DNA from 2 places in the Mesorhizobium sp. B1-1-8 genome. Region 1 is predicted to be linked to the other one. Evidence: riboswitches for the same ligand, from Rfam matches in the RefSeq annotation. Region 1 holds a riboswitch; the other holds the start of a gene.
The links. Region 1 has a riboswitch for cobalamin ahead of FJ974_RS13780 (CbtB domain-containing protein). Riboswitches for the same ligand answer to the same signal wherever they lie in the genome.
Positions count from the first base shown of each region.

Region 2: it holds a riboswitch for cobalamin, as region 1 does, so the genes downstream of both, bluB (5,6-dimethylbenzimidazole synthase) here and FJ974_RS13780 (CbtB domain-containing protein) in region 1, are expected to answer to the same signal.

Region 1 is NZ_CP083956.1:2,831,811-2,839,519, forward strand. Features, by position in the region: gene FJ974_RS13770 (MFS transporter) at 204-1,403, shown strand; gene FJ974_RS13775 (gamma-glutamylcyclotransferase) at 1,507-2,193, shown strand; cobalamin riboswitch at 2,265-2,462, shown strand; gene FJ974_RS13780 (CbtB domain-containing protein) at 2,498-2,677, shown strand; gene FJ974_RS13785 (CbtA family protein) at 2,693-3,493, shown strand; gene cobU (bifunctional adenosylcobinamide kinase/adenosylcobinamide-phosphate guanylyltransferase) at 3,486-4,007, shown strand; gene cobO (cob(I)yrinic acid a,c-diamide adenosyltransferase) at 4,009-4,638, shown strand; gene FJ974_RS13800 (hypothetical protein) at 4,661-4,996, shown strand; gene cbiB (adenosylcobinamide-phosphate synthase CbiB) at 4,990-5,979, opposite strand; gene cobD (threonine-phosphate decarboxylase CobD) at 5,978-7,027, shown strand; gene FJ974_RS13815 (tyrosine phosphatase family protein) at 7,024-7,533, shown strand; gene FJ974_RS13820 (creatininase family protein) at 7,549-7,709, opposite strand, start outside.
Region 2 is NZ_CP083956.1:4,956,662-4,964,370, reverse strand. Features, by position in the region: gene FJ974_RS24440 (TetR/AcrR family transcriptional regulator) at 1-449, shown strand, start outside; gene FJ974_RS24435 (hypothetical protein) at 560-1,543, shown strand; gene bluB (5,6-dimethylbenzimidazole synthase) at 1,544-2,281, opposite strand; cobalamin riboswitch at 2,324-2,502, opposite strand; gene FJ974_RS24425 (histone deacetylase family protein) at 2,616-3,542, shown strand; gene FJ974_RS24420 (exodeoxyribonuclease VII small subunit) at 3,546-3,797, shown strand; gene FJ974_RS24415 (DUF2277 domain-containing protein) at 3,836-4,102, shown strand; gene FJ974_RS24410 (pirin family protein) at 4,112-5,032, shown strand; gene dxs (1-deoxy-D-xylulose-5-phosphate synthase) at 5,175-7,088, shown strand; gene FJ974_RS24400 (hypothetical protein) at 7,345-7,632, shown strand.

The DNA.
Region 1 (7,709 bases):
ACGACTATCACGGTTCAAGCCGGCAACAGAAGGTGGCGTTAGGGCAGATCCTCATCGGGCGGGCGGCATGGCAAACTGCTTTAGGCCAGCAGCGGAAAGCCTTTGGCGGGTTTCGCTTTTCGGCTCGCGGGGGTCGGTTTCCTGCTACCGGCAAGCCAGTGGTCCGGCCAGATTTGGCCGGCGATTCCCGTCTCGGAGGGCTGATGTCCACCCACGTGCGCCATCCGATCTGGCTTCCCGCCTTGCGGCCTGCCGACGCGCGCACCTTCGCCTCGCTCTATGCGGTCGAATCCTTCGCCCGCGCCACCATCTCCAGCGTCATTCCGATCCAGGCCTATGAGATCCTGCACAACGAGCAGATCGTCTCGATCCTCTACACCGTCGTCTCGCTGCTCGGGCTGTCGGTGACGCTGTTCATGCCGATGCTGATCCGCCGCTTTGCCCGGCGCTGGGTCTATACGGCCGGCTGCCTGCTGCTGGCGCTCGGCTCGGTCTTCTTCGTCACCCATACGCTAGCCGGGCAACTCGCCGGCATGCTGTGCCGGGTGATGGGCGCCAGCGCGCTCTCGATCACGCTCAACCTTTACATCATGGACCACATCCGCAAGACCGATTTCATGCAGTCGGAATCGCTGCGCATGGCGTGGTCGATGTTTGCCTGGACGGGCGGGCCGACGCTCGGCATTGTCCTCTACACGCATTTCGGCATCTACGCCGCGCAAGGTGCGGTCGTGGTCTTTGCCTTGGCGCTGCTTGCGCTGTTCTGGACCTACCGGCTGAGCGACAACCCGTCGATCCGTCCGGGCAAGAGCCGGCCCGCCAATCCGCTCGCCAATATCGGTCGCTTCATCGCGCAGCCGAGATTGCGGCTTGCCTGGCTGATCGCCTTCGGCCGCTCCTGCTTCTGGACGACGTTCTTCGTCTACGGTCCGCTGTTCATGGTGATCACCGGGGAAGGCAAGCTTGCCGGCGGGCTGCTGGTGTCGGCAGGCAACGCGCTTTTGTTCACCGCGATTTTTTGGGGCAAGGCCGGAAAGCGGTTCGGCGGGCGGCGGACCATGACCTTCGCCTATTTCGCCATGGCGGCGATGCTTTTCGCGGCAGGCGGCGTCGGCGAAGCCGTGCCGCTGCTCACCGCCGCCTTCCTGCTCTGCGGCGCGCTCTTCACTATCGCGCTCGACGCGCTGGGCTCGACCGCCTTCATGCGCTCCGTCAGGTCCTATGAAAAGGCGCAGATGGCGGCGGTCTACCGCACTTATCTCGATTTCTCCGAGTTGACGCCGCCGCTGGTCTATTCGGTGGTGCTGTCCTTCTTCGGCCTCGGATCGGTGTTCGTCACGCTCGGCCTGTTGGCCGTCGCATGCGGCTTCGTCACCTGGCGCTATTTGCCGAGGTCGCTTTGATCGGAGAGCGGCAATTACGCGGCCGCATTGTGGCTTGCGGGCGCCGCCCTTAAGATCCGTTCGTCATCGCCGGCGGTTGCGTCGGCTGCTCAGGGCTGCGCGCATGCAAGCAAGAACGATGTCGCTGACCGAGGAACTGGTCGCCCGCTGTTTTCGGCAGGTCGAGGACAGCGGACCGGACCCGCATGCCGCGCATCTGGACGATGCCGACTACGACGCGATGCTGGATGCGCTGGAGCCCGAACTTCCCGCCACAGAACCAGTCTGGCTGTTCGGCTACGGCTCGCTGATCTGGAAGCCAGAGATCGAGCATGTCGAGGAGCGGGTGGCGGTGGCGCGGGGCTGGCATCGCTCCTTCTGCATGAACATGACACGCTGGCGCGGCACCAGGGAGCAACCGGGCCTGATGATGGCGCTCGACCGGGGCGGCCAATGCAAGGGGGTCGCTTTCCGGCTGGGCGATGGCGACCGGCGCCGGCAACTCGACAGGCTTCTGAGGCGCGAAGTGACGTTGAAGCCGACGAGCTACCATCCCCGCCTGCTAAGGCTGGCAAGCGACAGCGGGCCGCTGCGGGCGCTGGCCTTCGTCATCAACCGCAACGGCACCACCTATGCCGGCCCTCTCGACGAAGGCGAGGTGGTGGAAAGGCTGGCAACCTCCTGCGGCCATTGGGGTTCGGGTGCCGACTATCTCTACAACACCGTGAAGAACCTCGAGGAACGCGGCATCCACGACACCCATCTGTGGCGGCTGCAGCAGCTCGTGGCCGTCAGGATCGCCGCCTCGTAGCGCAGCAACCGGTGGCGCAATCCAGCCGCACGGTGACGGAATTTGGTTTGCCGGCCCCAACGATTCTGCCTATAGTCGTCCTTGTCGTCGGTTCCGTTTTTGGGACGAAGAGGGAATGCGGTGCGGACAAATCCTGTCCAATGCCGTTGCTGCCCCCGCAACTGTGTGCGGTAGTCCTCTCCATTAGACCACTGGGGAAAGTCCTCGGGAAGGTGGGGAAGGGCGCTGATCCGCGAGCCAGGAGACCTGCCGGCGACAGGAAACTGACTTACGTGCCCTCGGGTGGAGGGTGAAAGGACAAGCTATGGCTACCGCTTCCGTTTCTCTCGGCGCCTCCGTCTCCTCGCAGTCGCGCTTCATACAGCTCGCTCTCGCGGCACTGCTCGGCGTCTTCGTCGTCGGCTTTGTCGGCTTCTCGCATATCGATGCGGTCCACAACGCTGCCCACGACTATCGCCATTCGATGGCGTTTCCCTGCCACTGACGCGGATCTGACATCATGAACCTGTTTCGCAACGTCGTGTTCGTCGCGGCGATCGCGGGGCTCGTGGCCGGCGTCGTTCTCGCCTGCATGCAGGCCTATGCGACAGTGCCGCTGATCCTCAAGGCGGAAGTCTATGAAAAAGCCGGCGGCGGCCATCATCACGACCACGCTGCCGCGCCTGCCGCAACCGGCAATGCCATGAGTTCAGCCGCGCCGGCGGAAAACGCCATGAGCTCTATCGCGCCGGCTCCGGCGGAAGCGGCTGCTCCGGCCGAAGACGAGGGCTGGACGCCCGCCGACGGCTTCGAGCGCTTCGCCTTCAACGTCGTCGCCAACATCGTCACCGGCATCGGTTTTGCGCTGATCCTCGTCGCGGTGTCGGAGTTTGCCGGCGGCATCGGCAGCTGGCGCCAGGGGGTGTTCTGGGGCCTTGCCGGTTTCGCCGTGTTCACGCTGGCCCCTGGTCTCGGCCTGCCTCCCGAGCTGCCGGCGATGCCGGTCGCCGAGTTGCCGCCGCGCCAGATCTGGTGGGTCTCGACGGTGGCGGCGACCGCGATCGGCCTCGGGCTGATCGCCTTCCGCAAATCGCTGCCGCTGACGATCCTTGGCGTCGTGCTGATTGTGGCGCCGCACATTGTCGGCGCGCCGCAGCCCGACAGCTTCGAGACGGCAATCCCGGAAGGGTTGCACCGTCAGTTTGTGGTGGCGGTGACGCTCACCGATCTGGTGTTCTGGCTGGTGCTGGGCGCTGTCGCCGGCGTGGTGCGCAGCCGCTTCACCGGCGCGGGGGCCAGCCTGCGCGACAGCTTTGCCTGATCGCGCCACGGGTCAGCTGACCTTCATCATCGGCGGTGCGCGCTCCGGCAAGAGCGCGCATGCCGAAACGCTGGTGACGGCGCGGCCACCGCCTTGGGCCTATATCGCCACCGCGCAAGCCTATGACGACGAGATGGGCGAGCGCATCGCACTGCATCGCTCGCGGCGCGGCGAAGGCTGGGTGACAGTGGACGCGCCGCTCGATCTGTCCGGCGCGCTCGAAGCCTTGCCCGACAACCAGCCGGTGCTGGTCGACTGCCTGACCTTGTGGCTGACCAACCACATGCTCGCAGAGCACGATATCGAGGCCGAATGCGGGCGGCTCGTCGACGTTCTGTCGCGGCCATGCGGACCGTGGTTCGTGGTGTCAAACGAAGTCGGGCTCGGCATCGTGCCGGACAATGCACTGGCGCGCCGGTTTCGTGATGCCGCCGGCCGGCTCAACCAGCAGGTTGCCGCGATTGCCGATACGGTGCTGCTGATGGTGGCAGGACTGCCGCTCAAGGTTAAGTGACATGGCCGGGATCGAAGACAAGACCACTGAAGATAAGGAAGCCGAACGCCATCGCGCCAAGATGGCCAGGCGCAAGGCGGTGCAGGACGCCGAGGTGGCTGGCAAGACGATCGAGAAGGGCCTGCTGATCGTCAACACCGGACCCGGCAAGGGCAAGACCACCGCGGCCTTCGGGCTGGCGCTCAGGATGCTCGGCTACGGCAAACGCGTCGGCGTTGTCCAGTTCATCAAGGGCAAATGGCACACGGGCGAAAAGGACGCCTTCGCCGCTTTCGGCGATCGCATCGTCTGGCACGCCATGGGCGAGGGGTTCACCTGGGAGACGCAGGACCTGAAACGCGACATCGCCGCCGCCGAAGCCGCCTGGGCGAAGGCGCTGGAGCTGATGGTCGATCCGTCGATCAGCCTTGTGGTGCTCGATGAGCTTAACATTGCGCTGCGCTACGATTATCTCGATCTGGAGAAGGTAGTTGTGGCGCTCAAGGCGCGGCGGGAAGGCCTTCATGTCGTCGTCACCGGCCGCAACGCCAAGCCGGCGCTTGTCGAGGCGGCCGATCTGGTCACCGAGATGGGGCTGACCAAGCACCATTTTTCGGCGGGCGTGAAAGCCCAGCAGGGTATCGAATTCTAGTCACCTATCCCGGGGAAGTCCGTTGGAACAAGCGGTGATTGTCTGTCTTCTTTTGAGTGGCGGTCAGTTTGGGACGCCGCAAGAAAGGCAATCGATCCAAGTTCTTGAGGATCAGTTGCAGCAAGTCGTTTCAAATGCGGACGTCGGTGAGTTTGACGGCGACGAGTTTGGCGGGGGCGAGTGCACCCTCTATTTGTACGGGCCAGATGCCGAGAAACTTTTCGTCACCATTGAGCCTGTTTTGAAATCCTCGTTAGCTGCCGCTGGCGGTTATGCGATCAAAAGGTTTGGTTCAGCTGCCGACCCAAATGCGAAGGAAGTCCGTGTCTCCTGGCAAACTGGGCTACCGAGTCACTGAGTGATTAAAATACCTAGATAAATCGCGACCGCCGAAAGGATCGCGAACAGGCCGATCAGCAGCCAGTCGGCGACCCGGTAGAGCTTCAGCGCCTGGCGAACGTCGGTGCTTTCGGCCTCGCGCCGGCCGCCTTCGCCCATGAAAGCATCGTCGACGACCACGCCGCGATAGCTGCGCGGTCCCGCCAGCGCCAGACCCAGCGCACCGGCCATCGCCGCCTCCGGCCAGCCGGCATTGGGCGAACGGTGTTTTCTGGCATCGCGCCGCATGGCCAGCCAGGCCTTGTGAGGATCGGCGCCCTTGACGAGGAAGGCCGCCAGCACGATCAACAGGCCGGTCAGGCGCGATGCCGGCACATTGACCAGATCATCGAAGCGCGCCGCCGCCCAGCCGAAGGCTTCATGTTGCGGGGTACGGTGGCCGATCATCGAATCGGCGGTGTTGACAGCCTTGTAAGCCGCTCCCCCCGCCAACCCGCCGATGCCGGTCCAGATTGCCGGTGCGACGATGCCGTCGGAGAAATTCTCGGCCAGGCTTTCGATCGCGGCGCGGGCGACGCCGGCCTTGTCGAGCTTTTCCGGGTCGCGGCCGACGATGCGCGAGACGGCGATGCGGCCGAGCGTCAGGCCCCCGGTCTCCAGCGCATCGGCCACCGCCTCGACATGCTCGGCCAGACTTTTTTGCGACAGCAGCGAGGAGCCCAATATGGCCGCTATGAGCAGGCCGGACGGGAAGATGAGCCAGAGCAGGACATGCAGTGCCAGTCCAATGGCCGCAGGCACCAGCACGATGACCAGCAAAGCCTGGACGCCGCGGCGGCGACGCAATTCGTCGGAATCGGTGGCGCGGTTGAGCCTGCGATCGAGAAAGGATATCAGCCTGCCGATCCAGGTGACGGGATGGCCGATGGCGCCGACCAGCCAGTCCGGATAGCCAAGGACGCGTTCAACGGCGAGCGACAGGAAAGCGATCAGGATCGACATGAAGCTACTTGGAATTGCGGCGGTGGATCATGGCGGCAGCCTTGGCCGCGCAAGCGCGCTTTTTCCTCATGCCCCCATGCCTTTCGTTGACCTCTCGACGGGTATCAATCCGCACTCCTATCCGCTTTTCGACCTGCCCGCCACCATCCTGTCACGATTGCCGGAAGCGGAGCGCCTGCGCGAGCTGGCCGGGATCGCGGCGAACGCCTATGGCGCGCCATCGGCGATGCATGTGGCGGCAGCGCCCGGCACGCAGATCCTTCTGCCGCGCGTCGCCTCGCTGGTAAGGCCGGGCAAGGCGCTGGTTCTCGGCCCTACCTATGCCGAACACGCCAGGGCAGCGGCAATCGCCGGCCACACGGCGGCCGAGGTCGGCGACTTCGACGCCTTGGCCGAGGCGGATCTCGCCGTGCTGGTCAACCCCAACAATCCGGACGGACGTATCGTTGAGCGCGAAAAGCTGCTTCGGCTTGCCGGCGAGCTCCGCGCCAGGGGCGGCCTGCTGGTCGTCGACGAGGCCTTCATGGATGTCGGCCCGGCCGAGCACAGCCTGGCCGGCGACGTCTGCGCGGGCGGCATCGTGGTGCTGCGTTCCTTCGGCAAGTTCTTCGGCCTCGCGGGCATGAGACTGGGCTTTGCGCTCGCCGACCCGCTGACGGCCGAGCGGCTGCAGGCACAGCTCGGGCCCTGGGCGGTTGCCGGCCCGGCGCTCGAATACGGTGTCCGCGCGCTGGCCGATACTGAATGGCAGGCCGGCATGCGGCGACGCCTGGCGGCGGACGCGGAGCGCCTCGACGCGCTGTTCGGCCGCTATGGGGTTGCAGTCGCCGGCGGCACCACGCTGTTCCGCTATCTCGTGTTGCCTGAGGCTGCCCACCTGTTTTCGGCGCTTGGCGAGCGTGGAATCCTGCTTCGCCATTTCGCTGAACGGCCCCAGGTCTTGCGGGCCGGCCTGCCAGGAACGGACGAGGAATGGCAGCGGCTCGAAAGCGCCCTTGCCGGCTGGGCCTCGCGGCGCGACGATGCGCTGAAGGAGATCGGCCGATGATTAACGTCTGTTCGCTATCGAAGGTCGAGGAAACTGTTACGAGAACTGGCGCCCAGCGTCTGCTGTCGCTGCTTGCCGCCGGCACCGAGGTGACCCGCCCAGCCTCGATCGCGGCGGCAAACCATCTGCATCTGGTCATGCATGACATCGCTGTCGCGCAGGACGGCATGACCATGCCCGGCGAGGAGCATGTGCGCGCTTTGCTCGATTTCGCCTATCGCTGGGACAGGGTGAAGCCGATGGTCGTGCACTGCTATGCCGGCATCAGCCGCTCGACGGCGTCGGCCTACATTATTGCGGCGGCGCTGGCGCCCAGGCGCGACGAGGCGGAACTGGCCAGGACGTTGCGTTTTCTGTCGCCGTCTGCGACGCCCAATCCCAGGCTGATTGCCGTCGCAGATACCTTGCTCGGACGCGACGGCCGAATGATCGCTGCTGTCGAAGCAATCGGACGCGGCGCCGAAGCTTTCGAGGGGACGCCGTTCGAGTTGAGAATCGAAGCTTAAGTCGATTTGGGCTAGTTATGACAGCCAGTCGGCAAGCTTCGCCTTTCGCACATCCCGGATGAGCCCGATAAAGCCATCGGCCTGATGCTCGGCGGTCAGCCGGCCCTTCTGGGCAGTGGCGATGCTGGCGTCGCCGACCACGCCGTTCGGATTGAGGTCGCTGGCAATCCAGGCGA
Region 2 (7,709 bases), 2.1 Mb from region 1:
ACAAGAAGGGCCTGTTGCAGGCGGTGATCGCGGAGATCGACGGTGAGATGGCAGCGCGCGTGAACGAGGTAGCGTCACGGGCGCCAACCCGCTGGCAGCACTTCGTCGACGAGTGCACCACCTATATCGAGATGGCGCTGGAGCCGGAGATCCAGCGCATCATGTTCCGCGACGGCCCGGCCGTCCTCGGCGACCCGGCACAATGGGCGAACGCTAATGCCTGCGTCGCTTCAATGACCGAGCACCTGACGGCCTTGCAGCAAGAGGGCGTCGTCGTGCCCGATCTCGATCCCGAAACCGCGGCGCGGCTGATCAACGGCGCCAGCAGCCAGGCCTCGCAGCGCATCGCCAATTCCAAGGACCCTGAAGCGACGTCGAAGAAGGCGATAGCAGCATTCAAGCAGCTGCTCGAAGGGTTGCTCAAGAAGCCAAAGCAAACGACCGGGTAACCACACCCGCCGGCTTGTGCACCGGTTTTTGGGCCGGCACGCCGCTGCCGCGTTGACAATCTCGTGCGTGGGCGCATCCTCTCGCGCCATCTTAAGGCAGGGGTCGGGCCATGTGGGACTTCAGCATCGGCAGGTCGGTGTCCATCATGATGAGGACATGGCCTTTCATCGTCTTTCGCATGATCGTCTATTTCGGCATCACGCTGGCTTTCATCATGGCGACCGGCACCGGCGCCAGCGTCGGCTATGGCGTCGGCCACATCTCGACCGATCCCGACGGTCCGCTCTCCTTCGCGCTCTGGGGCGGCGTGGTCGGCTTCGGCGTCGTCGCGGTCGCTATGTACTGGATCCGCGGATACATCCTCTACATCGTCAAGGCCGGGCACATCGCGGTCATGGTCCATCTCATCGACGGCCATGACGTTCCCGACGGGCAGGGCCAGATCGCCTATGCCAGGGAAGTGGTCGCCCAGCGTTTCGCCGAGGCCAATATCCTTTTTGTCGTCGATACGCTGGTCAACGGCGCCATCCGCGCCATCACCGGCCTGACCGCCGGCATCGCCGCCTTCCTGCCCATTCCCGGCCTTAGCGGCCTCGTCAGCTTCGTCAACACCGTCATCCGCCTGTCGCTGACCTATGTCGACGAGATCATCCTCGGCTACAACATCCGCATCAATTCGAGCACGCCTTTCGAGACTGCCAGGCAAGGCGTCGTGCTTTACGCCCAGAACGGCAAGATCATGGTCAAGAACGCGGTCTGGCTGGCGGCGATCATGTGGGGCGTGTCCTTCCTCATTTTCCTTTTGATGCTGGCGCCGGCCGCCGCCATCCTGTGGGTCATGCCGGGACAGCTTGCCGGCTGGGCCTTCGTGCTCGCCATCGTCTTTGCGTGGGCCTTCAAGGCGGCCTTCATCGAGCCATTCGCCATCGTTTCGCTGATGCAGGTCTATTTCGCAACCATCGAGGGCCAGGTTCCCAATCCCGAATGGGACCGGCGGCTGGTCGAAACCTCGTCGAAATTCCGCGAGCTCAAGGACAGGGCGCTTGCCTCCTTCCGCGGCTCGCGCTGGGAGGCGCCGAGCACCGCAGTCTGATCATGGCTTCCGCCGGTCTTCCGCGCCGAGCCTCACTATCGCCGATTTGAGCGGCGCCTCGCCGGCGCCGCAGAAAATCTCGCTCATCACCAGCTCTGGCAGCGGCAGCCGACGGCCCCAGCCATGCGCTTCGAGATCCGGTTTCGGCGCGAATTCCGAGACGCGGCCGACGCACAGATAGGCGATCGGCGTCACGTGCTCGGGGATCGACAGCAGCCGCTTCAGCGCTTGCGTTTCGATGATGCTGACCCAGCCGACGCCGACGCCCTCGGCCCGCGCGGCCAGCCAGAAATTCTGCACGGCACAGACGGTGCTGTAGAGGTCCATCTCCGGATTGTGCCAGCGCCCGAGCGGCGAGTTTTGCGAGCGCTGCCGGTCGCAGGTGATGCACAGGTTCAGCGCGCTTTCGCAGATGCCTTCGAGCTTCAGCTTGCGGTAGAGCGCCCGCCGCTCTTCTTCCATGGCCGGCAATTCCTGTTCGCGGGCGGCGAGAAACAAATCGCGCACCTGCCGCCGCCGTTCCGCATCGCGGATAACGATGAAATTCCACGGCTGCATGTAGCCGACCGACGGCGCGTGATGAGCGGCCGTAAGCAGCCGCGCCAGCACCCGGTCATCGAGATCGTCCGACACGAAGTGGCTGCGCACGTCGCGCCTGGTGAACATCGCCCGGTAGACGGCGTCGCGCCCCAATTGGTCAAAGTCTTCGCCGCCCGCGGCGGTTGCTGGTACCGTCATCGCTTGTCCCCTTGCGATAAGCAGTCCTCCGCCTGACCATGCGGACGACCATGTCTGCCGGGCCGGTCTTCTGGCTCGGGATCGACCCGCGTCCGGCGCCTTCCCGTCATCGACAGTGGCTTTTGCCGGCGCGGTCCCCCTCACAGCGTTGGGCACGCCACGGAATTCAACCGTGTTCCCGATTCTCCCGCGTCGCGGGCACCAGGCAGCGGCGGGACCTTATCGCGAACGCAGCGCGACGCCAATGCCGCCGGCGACACGGCAAGGCGCGATTTCCCCAGCCATTGGAATTCGAAACATGGTCATTCCGGTCGTAGGTGCCTAGATTAGGGCAATGGCTACCCGTCTCTACACCCATCCGGTCTTCCTCGAACACATCACGCCGCCCGGCCATCCCGAGCGGCCCGACCGTCTGCGCGCCATCGAACGCGTGCTGGACGACGAGGCGTTTTCAGCCCTAGACCGCGTCCAGGCGCCGGAGGGCGACGAGGCGACCATCCTCTACGCGCATCCTGAGGATTTCGTCGAGCGCGTGCGCGCCGCGATCCCCGAAACCGGGCTCGCCCGCATCGATGCCGACACCACTGCCAGCCCGAAGAGCTGGCAAGCGGCGGTGACGGCGATCGGCGCCGCCAACGCCGCCGTCGACGACGTTTTCGAGGGCCGCGCCGCCAATGCCTTCGTTGCCGCGCGTCCACCCGGCCACCATGCCGAGAAGACCACAGCGATGGGCTTCTGCCTTTTCAACACTGCGGCGATTGCCGCCCGCTACGCGCAAAAAAAGCACCAGGCCGAGCGCGTCGCCATCGTCGACTGGGATGTCCACCACGGCAACGGCACGCAGGACATTTTTTGGGACGACCCGTCGGTGCTCTACTGCTCGACGCACCAGATGCCGCTTTATCCGGGCACCGGGGCAAAAAACGAAACCGGCGCCGGCAACATCGTCAACGCGCCGCTGGCGCCGCAAACCGGCAGCGAAGCGTTCCGCGACGCGTTCCTGTCGCGCGTGCTGCCGTCGATCGAAGCGTTCGCGCCCGACCTGATCATCATTTCGGCCGGTTTCGACGCGCACCGTCGCGATCCGCTGGCCGAGATCAACCTGACCGAGGAGGATTTCGACTGGGCGACGGGCCAGCTGATGGAACGCGCCGGACGCCACAGCGGCAACCGGCTCGTTTCCCTGCTGGAGGGCGGCTACGATCTGCAGGGACTGGCATTTTCGGTCGCCGCCCATGTCGGGCGGCTGATGAAGGGATAGGATATGGCTGGCGAAGGCAATGAAGACGTCAAGGCGATGAGCTTCGAACAGGCGCTCGACGCGCTGGAGAAGATCGTCGATGATCTGGAGCGCGGCGACGTCCCGCTCGACCAGTCGATCAAGATCTACGAGCGCGGCGAGGCGCTGAAGGCCCATTGCGACCGTTTGCTGAAGGCGGCCGAGGACAAGGTCGAGAAGATCAGGCTGTCGCGCGACGGCAAGCCGGTTGGCACGGAGCCGCTCGACGCGGAATAGTTTGGAACGGGTGGGGCAGAGAAGCAGGAGTTCAAGCTATGTGCCGCAACATCAAGACCTTGGCCAATTTCGAACCGCCGGCGACCAATGACGAAGTGCATGACGCAGCACTTCAGTTCGTGCGCAAGCTGAGCGGTTCCACCAAACCATCCAAGCGCAACGAACATGCTTTCTATCACGCCGTGGAGGCGATCGCCGCCGCGGCGCGCGAGCTGCTCGATTCGCTGGAAACCACACAAGAGCCGCGCAACCGCGAGGAAATGGCGGCCAAGGCGAAAGCCAGATCCGCGCTGCGGTTCGCCTGAGGGGATCGAATGAGCTTCTTTCCGGGAAACGACCCTGAACCGGGCGATGGTTTCGCCTGCGACCAGATCGAGCTGATGGTCATCCCCAATGCCAAGGACATTGGCGGCTTTGAGGTCCGTCGCGCGCTGCCGACCGCCAAGCGCCGGCTGGTCGGACCGTTCATCTTCTTCGACCGCATGGGGCCCGCCATCCTGCGCGCCGGCCATGCCATCGACGTGCGCCCGCATCCGCATATCGGGCTTTCCACCGTCACCTATCTTTTCGACGGCAAGATCCGGCATCGCGACTCGCTCGGCACCGAAATGGTGATCGCGCCCGGCGACGTGAACCTGATGACCGCCGGCCGTGGCATCGTTCATTCCGAGCGCACGCCGGACGAATTGCGCGGCGCGCCGATGTCGATGTCCGGCCTGCAGACCTGGCTGGCATTGCCAGACGGCAAGGAGGAGATCGCTCCGGTCTTCGAGAATACATCGGTGATCCGCTTGCCCGAGATCGATGCCGAGGGTGTCGAGGGCCGGGTCGTCATCGGCGAATTCTCCGGCCTGCGCTCGCCGGTGGCGAGCGCCTCGGAGACGCTCTACGCCGACCTCAGGCTGGCTGCGGGCGCCAGCGTGAAAATCCCGGCCGATGCCGAGGAGCGCGCCATCTATACGCTGGAAGGCGAGGTTTCGATCGCCGGCGACCGTTTTCCGGCCGAGCGGCTTCTGGTGTTCAAGCCGGGCGACGAGATTGTCGTATCGTCCGAACAGGGCGCCCATTTCATGCTGTTCGGCGGCGCGTCGCTGGGTTCCAGGCGCTATATCTGGTGGAATTTCGTCTCATCCTCGAAAGAACGCATCCAACAGGCCAAGGAAGAATGGAAGACAGGCCGCTTCGATATCGTTCCTGGTGATGAGGAGGAGTTCATTCCGCTGCCCGAAAGATAGAGCAGGATGAGGCATCTTGCACCGGGCGCGTCACTGACGCGCATTTACATTCGGCCTGGAGCGGCATATTTCGCGCATGATCATGGCGCATGCCCAAGATGAAGGTTAGCGCAAGGTTAATTTTTCAGCAGGCCGCTTCAGAGTGAACGCAAAGCCCGACACGCCGCTCCTCGACAAGATCCGCATCCCCGCGGATCTGCGGGCGCTCGACGAAAGCGAGTTGCCGCAGCTCGCCACGGAACTGCGCGCCGAGTTGGTCGATGCCGTCTCGCACACCGGCGGCCACCTTGGCGCCGGCCTTGGCGTGGTCGAGCTCACTGTTGCGCTGCACTATGTCTTCAACACGCCGCAAGATCGGCTGATCTGGGATGTCGGCCACCAAGCCTATCCGCATAAAATCCTGACCGGCCGCCGCGACCGCATCCGCACGCTTCGCCAGGAAGGCGGCCTCTCCGGCTTCACCCGCCGCAGCGAAAGCGAATATGACCCGTTCGGCGCCGCGCATTCCTCGACCTCGATTTCCGCCGGCCTCGGCATGGCGATGGCCCGCGACCTCTCCGGCGGCCGCAACAATGTCATTGCCGTCATCGGCGACGGCGCCATGTCGGCCGGCATGGCCTATGAAGCGATGAACAATGCGGGCGCCCTCGACGCCCGCCTAATCGTCATCCTCAACGACAACGACATGTCGATCGCCCCGCCGACCGGCGCCATGAGCGCCTATCTGGCCAGGCTCGCCTCCGGCAAGACCTATCTCGGCCTGCGCGATTTCGGCAAGAAGCTGACATCCTATCTCGGCGAGCGCGCCGATCGCGCCATCACGCGCGCCGTCGAGCATGCGCGCGGCTATGTCACCGGCGGCACGCTGTTCGAGGAACTCGGCTTCTATCACATCGGCCCGATCGACGGCCACAATCTCGAGCACCTGATCCCGGTGCTGAGAAACGTCCGCGACAATTCCGATGGCCCGGTGCTGATCCATGTCGTCACACAGAAGGGCAAGGGCTACGCGCCGGCGGAAGCCGCCGCCGACAAATATCACGGCGTCAACAAGTTCGACGTCATCACCGGCGCCCAGGCCAAGGCGCCGGCCAACGCGCCGAGCTACACCAAGGTTTTTGCCGAAAGCCTGATCCAGGAAGCCCGCGAGGACGACCGCATCGTCGCCGTCACCGCAGCCATGCCGAGCGGCACCGGGCTCGACCTTTTCGGCGAGGTCTTCCCGGCCAGAACCTTCGACGTCGGCATTGCCGAGCAGCACGCGGTAACTTTCGCCGCAGGCCTCGCCACCGAAGGCTACAAACCCTTCGCCGCCATCTATTCGACCTTCCTGCAGCGCGCCTACGACCAGGTCGTCCATGACGTGGCGATCCAGAAGCTGCCGGTGCGCTTCCCGATCGACCGCGCCGGTTTCGTCGGCGCCGACGGCGCCACCCATTGCGGCGCCTTCGACACCACCTTCCTGACGACGCTGCCCGGTTTCGTCGTCATGGCCGCCGCCGACGAGGCTGAGCTTCGCCACATGGTGCGCACCGCCGCCTGTTATGACGAAGGGCCGATTGCCTTCCGCTATCCGCGCGGAAATGGCGTCGGCGTCGATATGCCGGCGCGCGGCTCGGTGCTGGAGATCGGCAAGGGCCGTGTTCTGAAGGAAGGCACCAAGGTTGCGCTGCTCTCCTTCGGCACGCGGCTGCAGGACTGCCTGTCGGCCGCCGAGGAACTCGGCGCGGCGGGTCTTTCCACCACCGTTGTCGATGCCCGCTTCGCCAAGCCGCTCGACGAGGATCTGATCCGGCGGCTCGCCCGCTCGCACGAGGTTCTGGTGACCGTGGAAGAGGGCGCGATCGGCGGCTTCGCCAGCCAGGTGCTGTATTTCCTCGCCAATGAAGGGTTGCTGGAAAGCGGCCTCAAGGTACGGCCGCTGGTGCTGCCGGACGAATTCACCGACCACGCCAGGCCCGAGAAGATGTATGCCGATGCCGGGCTCGACACCGCCGGCATCGTGCGCACGGTCTTCGTCGCGCTCGGCCATGGCATCCAGGCGCAGCGCGCCTGAATCATACTCTGAGCTAGCTCAATCAGTTTGCCGGCTTTGGAAGCATTCCAGCAAAGTGCGCGGCGGTTTTTGCGTCCGGAATTGCGTCAAGCAAGAACCCTAATCCTTTGTTAACGCTTCCGTTTGGTGGTTTGCTTACCTTTTCCTTTGGCCGTTTTTCAACGGCGCCCTGCTAAAGCATGTCTTCCGAAAGTGTGCAGCGGTTTCGGGACAAAGACATGCTTCAGAAACCGCCCAGGCAGGGAGATCAGGAACAATGAAGTCGTATCTGTGCGGCATGGCCCTTTTGGCGGCCATGGGCGCGCCGGCGGCAGCCGAAACGCGCTACGACCGCAACCTCGAAAAGGCGGTTTTGGACATCGTCGCCGGCAAGATGGGCAGCATACGCGGCGGCTTTTCCTACAAGCAGGTTCCGCGGTTTGTAATCGTGCCTGAAGCAACCCCGATCCTGCCGGTCGTCGTTGAACCGCCGCGCAGCCAGACCTCCGCCAATGACGGGCTGATGCCGGCCGTCGAGCGGCCGGCGCCGCGAACGGTCTTCTAAATCGCCAACTTGCTCTAAGTATTTGTTTTCACGCAATTCCGGACGGAAAACCGCTGCGCGTTGTTCCTGAAATTGCC